3 regions of the Leifsonia sp. GW821-FHT13C09 genome follow, and region 3 is predicted to be linked to each of the others. Evidence: predicted binding sites of a transcription regulator. Region 3 holds the regulator's gene; each other region holds the start of a gene.
The links. The regulator HrcA, encoded in region 3, represses chaperone genes, less so after heat shock. The targets are predictions, from matches to a motif close to TTNGCACTCGNNNNNNNCGAGTGCNAA.
Positions count from the first base shown of each region.

Region 1: groL (chaperonin GroEL) is a predicted target of HrcA. The motif match lies at 1,968-1,994, and genes of this name have one in related genera.
Region 2: groES (co-chaperone GroES) is a predicted target of HrcA. The motif match lies at 1,466-1,492, and genes of this name have one in related genera.

Region 1 covers NZ_JBXAPS010000003.1:358,359-361,627, forward strand. Annotated here, with positions in the region: gene AC1ROW_RS13155 (hypothetical protein) at 1-214, opposite strand, end outside; gene groL (chaperonin GroEL) at 305-1,924, opposite strand; gene AC1ROW_RS13165 (cold-shock protein) at 2,110-2,313, opposite strand; gene AC1ROW_RS13170 (LytR C-terminal domain-containing protein) at 2,495-3,055, opposite strand; gene AC1ROW_RS13175 (DUF3263 domain-containing protein) at 3,078-3,269, opposite strand, start outside.
Region 2 covers NZ_JBXAPS010000004.1:305,667-308,935, reverse strand. Annotated here, with positions in the region: gene rarD (EamA family transporter RarD) at 1-917, opposite strand, end outside; gene groES (co-chaperone GroES) at 1,062-1,358, opposite strand; gene AC1ROW_RS15290 (THUMP-like domain-containing protein) at 1,510-2,697, shown strand; gene AC1ROW_RS15285 (DUF4190 domain-containing protein) at 2,721-3,269, opposite strand, start outside.
Region 3 covers NZ_JBXAPS010000001.1:442,701-445,969, reverse strand. Annotated here, with positions in the region: gene dnaJ (molecular chaperone DnaJ) at 1-896, opposite strand, end outside; gene hrcA (heat-inducible transcriptional repressor HrcA) at 931-1,947, opposite strand; gene AC1ROW_RS02045 (DUF4870 domain-containing protein) at 2,168-2,743, shown strand; gene AC1ROW_RS02040 (DUF4870 domain-containing protein) at 2,864-3,259, shown strand.

The sequences.
Region 1 (3,269 bases), on a different contig from region 3:
TCGCCAAGGGCGCGCTGCCGCCGAGCAGGGCCTCGACGGCGGGAGTCGTGGTGAAGGCCGCGCAGTCGAGGGGCGGCGCGACCTCCACGGCGGGCGCGTAGGTCGCGCGCGGACTGGTCGGCGCGGCGCCCGGGAGCCCGAGCGCCTGGCACCCGGCGAGGCAGAGCACAGCAAGCGCGGCGGCCGCCGCCGCACCCGACCTCCATCTCGCCATCGCACCGTCCTCGATCGAGACGACGATAACAGCGAAGAGGGCGCCGCCCGCGAACGGGAGACGCCCTCTGCTACTGCGTGTCGGCTGGACTCAGAAGTCCATGCCCGCGCCCGGGTCGCCCACCGGCGCCGGGTTCTTCTCGGGCTTGTCGGCGACGACGGCCTCGGTGGTGAGGAACAGGCCCGCGATGGACGCGGCGTTCTGCAGCGCCGAGCGGGTGACCTTCACCGGGTCGTTGATGCCGGAGGCCAGCATGTCGACGTACTCGCCGGTCGCGGCGTTGAGGCCGTGGCCGACCGGGAGCTCGCGCACCTTGGCGACGACGACGCCGGCCTCGAGGCCCGCGTTGATCGCGATCTGCTTCAGCGGCGCCTCGATGGCGACCTTGACGATGTTCGCGCCGGTCGCCTCGTCGCCGGTGAGCGACAGCTTCTCGAACGCGGTCTTGCCGGCCTGGATGAGGGCCACGCCACCACCGGCGACGATGCCCTCCTCGACGGCGGCCTTCGCGTTGCGGACGGCGTCCTCGATGCGGTGCTTGCGCTCCTTGAGCTCGACCTCGGTGGCCGCGCCCGCCTTGATGACGGCGACGCCGCCGGCGAGCTTCGCGAGACGCTCCTGGAGCTTCTCACGGTCGTAGTCCGAGTCGGTGTTCTCGATCTCGCCGCGGATCTGGGCCACGCGGCCGGCGATGGCCTCGGGGTCGCCCGCGCCCTCGACGATGGTGGTCTCGTCCTTGGTGATGACGACCTTGCGGGCCTGGCCGAGCAGGTCGAGGGTGACGTTCTCGAGCTTGAGGCCGACCTCCTCGGAGATGACCTGGCCGCCGGTGAGGATCGCGATGTCCTGCAGCATGGCCTTGCGGCGGTCGCCGAAGCCCGGGGCCTTGACGGCGACGGACTTGAAGATGCCGCGGATCTTGTTGACGATCAGGGTGGCCAGGGCCTCCCCGTCGACGTCCTCGGCGATGATGAGGAGCTGCTTGTTGGCCTGGATCACCTTGTCGACGATCGGGAGCAGGTCCTTGATCGAGGAGATCTTCTGGTTGGCGATGAGGATGTACGGGTCCTCGAACACCGCCTCCTGGCGGTCCTGGTCGGTGACGAAGTACTGCGACAGGAAGCCCTTGTCGAAGCGCATGCCCTCGGTCAGCTCGAGCTCGGTGCCGAAGGTGTTCGACTCCTCGACGGTGACGACGCCCTCCTTGCCGACCTTGTCGATCGCCTCGGCGATGATCTCGCCGATGGTGGTGTCGCCGGCGGAGATGGACGCGGTGGCGGCGATCTCGGCCTTGGTCTCGACCTCCTTGGCGCTGGCGACGAGCTCGTCGGTGACGGCCGCGACGGCCTTCTCGATGCCGCGCTTCAGCGTGATGGGGTCGGCGCCGGCGGCCACGTTGCGGAGGCCCTCCTTGACGAGCGCCTGAGCGAGCACGGTCGCGGTGGTGGTGCCGTCGCCCGCGACGTCGTCGGTCTTCTTCGCGACCTCCTTGACGAGCTCCGCGCCGATCTTCTCGTACGGGTCGTCGAGCTCGATCTCCTTCGCGATGGAGACGCCGTCGTTCGTGATGGTGGGAGCGCCCCACTTCTTCTCGAGGACGACGTTGCGACCGCGCGGGCCCAGCGTCACCTTGACGGTGTCGGCCAGGATGTTCAGGCCGCGCTCGAGGCCGCGGCGGGCGTCCTCGTCGAAAGCAATGATCTTTGCCATGTGTTTCTCGTCCCTCCCGGACGTCTGCGAAAGATTCCGTTTATTAGCACTCGATCAGATGGAGTGCTAAAGCGATTCTGGCACTCGCGCCAGGAGAGTGCAAGCGCGCGGGAGTCGTGCAAAGACAAAGGAGCGCCGCCCCGAAGGGCGGCGCTCCTCTTATTGGTCTTGCCGATCGCTGCGTACTACAGCGGACGCACCGACTCGGCCTGCGGGCCCTTGTTGCCCGAGCCGACCTCGAACTGCACCTGCTGGCCCTCTTCGAGGACCTTGTAGCCGTTCATGTCAATTGCGGAGTAGTGAACGAAAACGTCCTGTCCCCCACCTTCGACGGTGATGAATCCGTAGCCCTTTTCAGCGTTGAACCACTTCACGGTCCCGTTCGCCATGCATTACTCCCATTGCTGTGTCGCTCGCCCGGTCCAGCGCCGCGCGTTGACTCCCGATCCTAATGCTTGCAATAGGCGTTGACGCCAGTCTTTTGGCCAATCCGTTACGAAATCGGTCCGAAGTTAAACACGCGTGAAACAAAGGGATGAGCGCGCGTCCACACGCGGAACGACGCGCCGGTCAGCCCTTGTAGTCGCTGCCGACGACCACGGTGAGGTCCGCACCGCTTCCGGCGAAGTCCTGCGTGAGCGCGACGGTGGCGCCGGGCAGCGACTGCGCCACCCCGAGGGCTGCGGCCTGGTTCTTGGGATCGGAATAGTAGACGGTCGTCTGCGTCAGGTTCTGCTTGTCGGCGTTCGCGACTGCGCCGACCTTCCAGCCCGCCTTGGTCAGGGTGGCGCCGACCTTGCCGCCAAGACCGGAGGTCGTGGTCCCGTTCAGCACGTTGACGGTCAAAGAGGGGTCGACCGTCGGCGTGATGGTCGGGGTGGGCGTCGGGGTCGGAGTGGCAGTGTGGGTCGCGGTGCCGGTCGGGGAGTTCGCGGCACCGTGGAAGGAGATGGAGCCGCTCACCAGCGAGAGTCCGAAGATGCCGGCGGCGACCAGCACGACGACGGCGAGCGCGGCCCAGCCGACGGCGATCCAGCCGCGGCCCTTCGGCCGGGGAGCCCGGTGCGCACCGACGCGCTGCAGGCCGTCGGGGATGTCGTCGAACCGGTCTCTCGGGTACTTCTCTGCCATCTACAGGTGTTTCCTCGCGGTGTCAGTCACCGGACGGGAGTGTCCGGGATCGCCGTGCAGCCAGCCTGGTCTCGCGCAGCCGGAGCAGGCGCTTGACGAGCATGGGGTCGTGCTTGAGCGCCTCCGGTCGGTCGATCAGCGCTCCGAGAAGTTGATAGTACCGGGCGGCGGAGAGACCGAACTCCTCGCGGATGGCCTGCTCCTTGGCGCCGGC
Region 2 (3,269 bases), on a different contig from region 3:
TCCAGCTCCGCCTGCTTCCGCCCTTGCCGGGCCGCCACGATCATGTCGACGCTGAGGATGGCGAGGGCCAGCCAGACGATCGCGAAGCCGACCCAGCGCTCGGGCGGCATCGCCTCGTGCAGCACGGCTACGCCCACCAGGAACTGGATGAACGGCGCGAAGTACTGGATGAAGCCCATGTAGACCAGCGGGAGCCGACGGGAGGCCGCGGCGAAGAACAGCAGCGGCACCGCCGTGATCACGCCCGCGCCGACCAGGGCGACCGTGTGCCACGCGCTCACCGTGCCGATCGTCAGGCCGGCCGTGAGGCTCACGACGACGAGCTGCACGATCGCGACCGGGGTCAGCCACATCGTCTCCAGGGTCAGCCCGGAGACCGCGTCCACCCGCCCTCCGACGCGCTTCTTGATGAGACCGTAGAAGCCGAACGAGAACGCCAGGATGAGGGCGATCCACGGGACCTGCCCGTAGCCCACCGCGAGCACGACGACCGCGACCACGCTGACGCCGACCGCCACCCACTGCGCGATGCGGAGCCGCTCGCGCTGGACGATGACGCCGAGGAAGACGGTCACGATCGGGTTGATGAAGTAGCCGAGGGCGGCCTCCACCACGTGCCCGCTGACGGTGGCCAGCACGTAGGTCTGCCAGTTGACGTAGATGAGCGCGCCGGCGAGACCCATCGTGAACAGGACCCTGCGGTCCCTCAGCAGTGCGCCGAACGTCCGCCACGCGCGCGTCACCGTGAGAGCGATCGCGCAGAAGACCAGCGAGAAGATCACGCGCCAGGCGACGATCTCCCAGGCGCTGGACGGCGCGAGCGCGAGGAAGTAGACGGGGAGGATGCCCCAGAGGACGTAGGCGGAGACCGCGTAGGTCAGGCCGGACCTGCGGTGTTCGGTGAGGGGCTGCGGCACTCCCACGACACTACTCCGAACCGGCGACACGGACGGACCCGTCGACAGCGTCGCCGGCGGCGGTGGAGGCCGCACCGCGAGCCCCGGAGGGACGACGAAGGCCCGGGCGCAGCAGCGCCCGGGCCTCGGCCGAAAGAAGGTGCGTCAGCGGACGACGACCGCGAGGACGTCGCGGGCCGAGAGGACCAGGAAGTCCTCGCCGCCGAACTTGACCTCGGTGCCGCCGTACTTGGAGTAGATCACCTTGTCGCCGACGGCGACGTCGAGCGGGACGCGGTTGCCGTTGTCGTCGATGCGGCCGGGTCCGACGGCGACGACCTCGCCCTCCTGGGGCTTCTCCTTGGCGGTGTCGGGGATGACCAGACCGGAAGCAGTGGTCTGCTCAGCCTCGACCTGCTTGATGACGATGCGATCTTCGAGCGGCTTGATGGAGACCGACACGGTTGACCTCTTTCTTTGGTGAACTCAGTCTTGCGAACTCAATGCTTAAGCGCGGCTTGCGTTAGCAAACTCGCACGGAGAGTGCTAACACGAGTCTAGGGGGTGCGTTAGCAGTCCCGCAACGTGAGTGCCAGAAGGTACCGTGGTGCACATGGACCGGTCCGAACTCGTCGAGCTGCTGAGCCCCGAAGGACTCCGGCTGCTCGATTCGCTGCCCCCGTACCGGTCCGAGAAGGACGTGCTCGCGATGGTCACCGACCTCCGCAAGCAGGGCCACTCCCCCGGGCTGGTCGCGGCGGTGCTGACGCAGGCGAAGCTGCGCAAGAAGGCGGTCGGCAAGTTCGGCGAGTTCGCCTCGCGGATGCTGTTCACCGAGGCCGGACTGGAGCAGGCGACGCGCCTCTCCGTCGCCGCCCGCCACGCCGGACGGTTCCGCGCGGCGGGGCTGACCCGTGTCGCGGACCTCGGCTGCGGCATCGGCGGCGACGCGCTCGCCCTGGCGGCCCTCGATCTGGAGGTCACGGCGGTGGACGCCGACGAGGTCACGGCCGCGATCGCCGCCTTCAATCTCGCGCCCTTCCCTTCGGCGACCGTGGAGCACCGCCGGGCGGAGGACGTCAGCCTCCGGGCGATCGACGGCGTCTTCCTGGATCCGGCCCGCCGCACGGCCGGCCACACGGACACCGACCGGCTCACCGACCCGGACGACTACACACCGTCGCTCGGCTTCGCCTACGAGCTCGCGACCGGCCGGTCGGTCGGGCTCAAACTCGGCCCGGGCTTCGACCGCGACCTCATCCCGTCGACCGCCGAGGCCCAGTGGGTGTCCGCCGACGGGCAGGTCGTCGAGCTCGGGTTGTGGTTCGGCGCGCTCGCCCGCACGGGCATCCGGCGCGCGGCCCTGGTGCTGCGCGGCGACGAGGCGAACGAGCTCACGGCGGAGGCCGACAGCGAGGACGCCGAGACCGGCGACCTCGGCGAGTACCTCTACGAGCCGGACGGGGCGGTCATCCGCGCGTGCCTGATCGGAGACCTGGCCCGGCGGCTCGACGGGCGGATGCTCGGCGACGGCATCGCCTACATCATGGCGGACGCACCCGTCGCGACGCCGTTCGCGGCGGGATTCCGCATCCTGGAGACGCTGCCGTTCGCAGAGAAGGACCTCAAGAAGGCGCTGCGGTCACGCGGGATCGGCACGCTCGAGATCAAGAAGCGCGGCGTGGACGTCGACCCCGCCGCGCTGCGGACGCGCCTCAAACTGTCGGGCGACCGCCCGGCGACCCTGATCCTCACCAGGGTCGCCGGACGTCACACCGCGTTGCTCGCCGAGCGCGTCTGATCCGCCCGCTCAGCGCGGGCCGGTCAGTACCCGCGATAGTTGTTCAGGTTGGCCAGCAGGATCCCCCAGAAGATCCAGAAGACGATCGCGATGGCGATCGCCACGAATCCGAGGATGATGCCGGTGAGCCAGAATCCCTTGGCCTGCGGCTCCTTGCTGCGGCCGAGGAAGCCGAGGACGACTGCGGCCACGGCGAACAGGGCGCCGATCCCGAACGCAAAGTTCAGGATGATGCCGGCGATGCCGGCGACGAGGGACAGGATGCTGAGGATCGGCGACTTGGTGGCCGGCGCCGTCGCGTAGGGCTGCGCGTAGCCGGGCGCGGGCTGACCGTAGGCCGGCTGGCCGTAACCGGGCTGGCCGGGCTGGCCGGGCTGCTGGCCGTAGGGCTGCTGGCCGTACGGCTGCTGCGGCTGCTGGCCATAAGGCTGCTGGCCGTAGGGCTGCTGCGGCTGCTGCCCGTACGGCTCCTGCTGGCCATACGGCTGCTGCGGCGCGCCGTACCCGGGGGCGGGCGGCGTGGGCTGAGCCGGCGGCGCGGGAGGCGCGACCGGGGGCGTCGGCGGGACGCC
Region 3 (3,269 bases):
ATGTCCGCGCTCTGGGTGCCGGGCTTCAACTCCAGGCGGATGTCGCCGTCCAGCGCCTTCACGGTCGCCGTCGTGCCGAGGATGGCGTCGGCCATCGAGAGCTCCAGCGTGCAGAGCAGGTCGTCGCCATCGCGGCTGAACACCTCGTGGTGCTTGACCTTGATCTCCAGGTACAGGTCGCCGTTCGGGCCGCCGGCGGGGCCGGCCTCGCCGGAGCCCGGCATCTGCAACCGGAGGCCGGTGTCGACGCCGGCGGGGATGTCGACCGGCACGGTGCGGCGCGCCCGGACGCGGCCCTGGCCCTGGCAGGTGACGCACGGCGTGGCGATGACGGTGCCGTAGCCGCGGCAGCTGCCGCACGGGCTGGAGGTCATCACGTTCCCGAGCAGCGAGCGCACCGAGCGCTGGATGCTGCCGGTGCCGTGGCAGATGTCGCAGGTGACCGGGGCGGTGCCGGGCTGGCAGCAGGAGCCGTTGCAGGTCTCGCAGATCACCGCGGTGTCGACGTCCAGGTCGCGGTGCGTGCCGAAGACGACCTCCTCCAGGTCGACCTCCACGCGCAACAGGGCGTCCTGGCCGCGCTCGCGCCGGGAGCGCGGGCCGCGGGTCGCGCCGCCTCCCCCGCCGAAGAACGTCTCGAAGATGTCGCCGAAGCCCGCGAAGTCGCCTGCTCCCCCGCCGCCGAAGCCGGTCGAGCCGCCGAGGTCGTACTGCTGCCGCTGCTGCGGGTCGCTGAGCACGTCGTAGGCGTGGGTCACGAGCTTGAAGCGCTCCTGCGCCTCGGAGCTCGGGTTGACGTCCGGGTGCAGCTCGCGCGCGAGCCGGCGGTACGCCTTCTTGATCTCGTCGGGGGTGGCGTTGCGGTCAACGCCGAGGACTTCGTAGTGGTCGGCCACGTAAGGCTGTTCCTTCTGTTCGTTGCGTCGGAGTTCAGTCGCCGAGGAGGCGGGAGAGGTAGCGTGCCACGGCGCGAACCGCGGCCATGTTGCCGGAGTAGTCCATGCGGAGCGGGCCGAGCAGGCCCACACGGGCCAGGTCGGAACCGGAACTGTAGCCGCTCGACATGACCGAGGTCTCAGTCAGCCCGGTGACGGCGTTCTCGCGGCCGATGCTGACCGCGACGCCGTGCTGGTCGAGCGCCATCTCGTCGAAGAGCCGCAGCAGGACCACCTGCTCCTCGATCGCCTCCAGCACCGGGGTGATCGAGCCGGGGAAGTCGGTCTCGGTGCGTGCCAGGTTGGCCGCGCCCGCCATGACCAGCTTGTCCTGCCGGTTGGCGGCGATCTGGTCGAGCAGGGCGCTCGCGACCGGAGCGACGAGCGCCCGCGTACGGTCGGTCAGGTGGCTGGGCAGCTCCCGGAGGCGCACCGCGGCGTCGGTGAGCGAGAGCCCGGCCGCGGCACCGTTGATCGCGCCGCGGATCTCGGCGATCTCGGCGTCGTCCAGCTCCTCCTGCAGCTCGATCACCCGCTGCTCGACCGCCCCGGAGTCGGTGATGAGCACGCTCAGCAGCCGACGGGAGCCAAGGGCGACGAGCTCGATGTGCCGGATGCGCGAGCGCGCCACCGACGGGTACTGCACGAGCGCCACCTGGTTGGTGAGCTGCGACAGCAACCGGACTGTGCGGGAGAGCACGTCGTCCAGGTCCACCGACTGGCCGAGGAACGTCTCGATCGCGGTGCGCTGCGCGGCCGACAGCGGCCGTGCCTCCGCGAGGTGGTCGACGAAGAGCCGGTAGCCCTTGTCGGTCGGCACCCGGCCGGAGGAGGTGTGCGGGGCCGCGATCAGCTCCTCCTCTTCGAGGAGGGCCATGTCGTTGCGGATCGTCGCGGCCGAGACGCCGAACGCGTGCCGCTCGACGATGCTCTTGGAGCCGACCGGCTCACGCGAGGCGACGTAGTCCTGCACGATGACGCGGAGCACTTCCAGACTGCGTTCCGAGACCATGCGAACCGCCTCCTGTCGTCGCTTCGGCACCCGAGGATCGAGCACGGGAAGACACCGAGTGCGCTGGCACTCGGTGATCCTGAGTGCTAATCATAACGCGTCGGCGTGAGAGGGCGGTCAAGACGCGGACACGGATGATTTACCGCGCGCCTCCGGCGCAGTACCCTGTGCGCACCGGCTCAGGAAAGCCCCCGCAGCCGCCCACGAAAGGGTTCTCCGCATGACAGACCCGAACCAGCCCGCCGCCGACCGCCCGGGCGAACAGCCTCCTCAGCAGCCCTACGGCCAGCAGCCGTACGGCGCCGCTCCCGGTCAGCCCGCCGGCGCGGTCCCTCCCCAGCAGCCCACGGTCCCTCCGCAGCAGACCTATGGCACTCCGACCGGTCAGCCCGCGGGCGCGGTCCCGCCGCCGCAGCAGTACGCGGGCACGGCCGCCGCGCCGCTCGACCCCGCGCAGGACAAGCAATGGGCGTCGTTCGCCCACCTCGGCGGGATCCTCTGGTTCCTCCCCTCCCTCATCATCTGGCTGGTGTTCAAGGACCGGGGCCGGTTGACCGACCAGGAGGCCAAAGAGGCGCTGAACTGGCAGATCACCTGGATCCTGGCCTGGGTCGTCTCGCAGATCCTCGGCGTGATCATCGGCTCCTTCACGTTCGGCATCGGCTACCTGCTGTTCAGCCTCCTGATCCCGTGGGCGCTGTACATCGTCAACCTGGTGTTCTCGATCCTCGGCTTCGTGCGCGTGAACAGTGGCGGGACCTACCGCTACCCGCTGAACTTCCGCTTCATCAAGTAAGGCGCCGCCTCGGCGCGGGCGGACGGCGAGTCCGGAGAAGGGACTTCGGCTTCTTCTCAGGAACACCGTCCGCCCCCTAGGCTGAGACCGCAATTCCCATTCACGGAGGAGACCACGACCATGTCCGCAACGCCCCCGCCCCCGCCGCCGCAACAGCCGCCGCAGCAGCCGTACGGAGGTCAGCAGCCGCAGCTCAGCCCGGCAGACGAGAAGCTGTGGGCGACGCTCATCCACGTCGGCGGCATCCTGTTCAGCTTCATCCCCGCCCTCGTCGGCTACCTGGTGCTGAAGGACCGCGGCCCGTTCATCCGCTCGCACACCGCGACCGCCCTGAACTTCCAGATCACGCTGGCCATCGCCACGGTGATCGGCTGGATCCTCAGCATCGTCGGCATCGGGCTGATCATCATCCTCGCGGTCTGGGTGCTGAACATCGTCTTCAGCATCATCGCCGCGATCAAGGCGAACCAGGGCCAGTTCTACACGTACCCGATCGCGATCCGGTTCCTGAGCTAGCGCCTCGTCG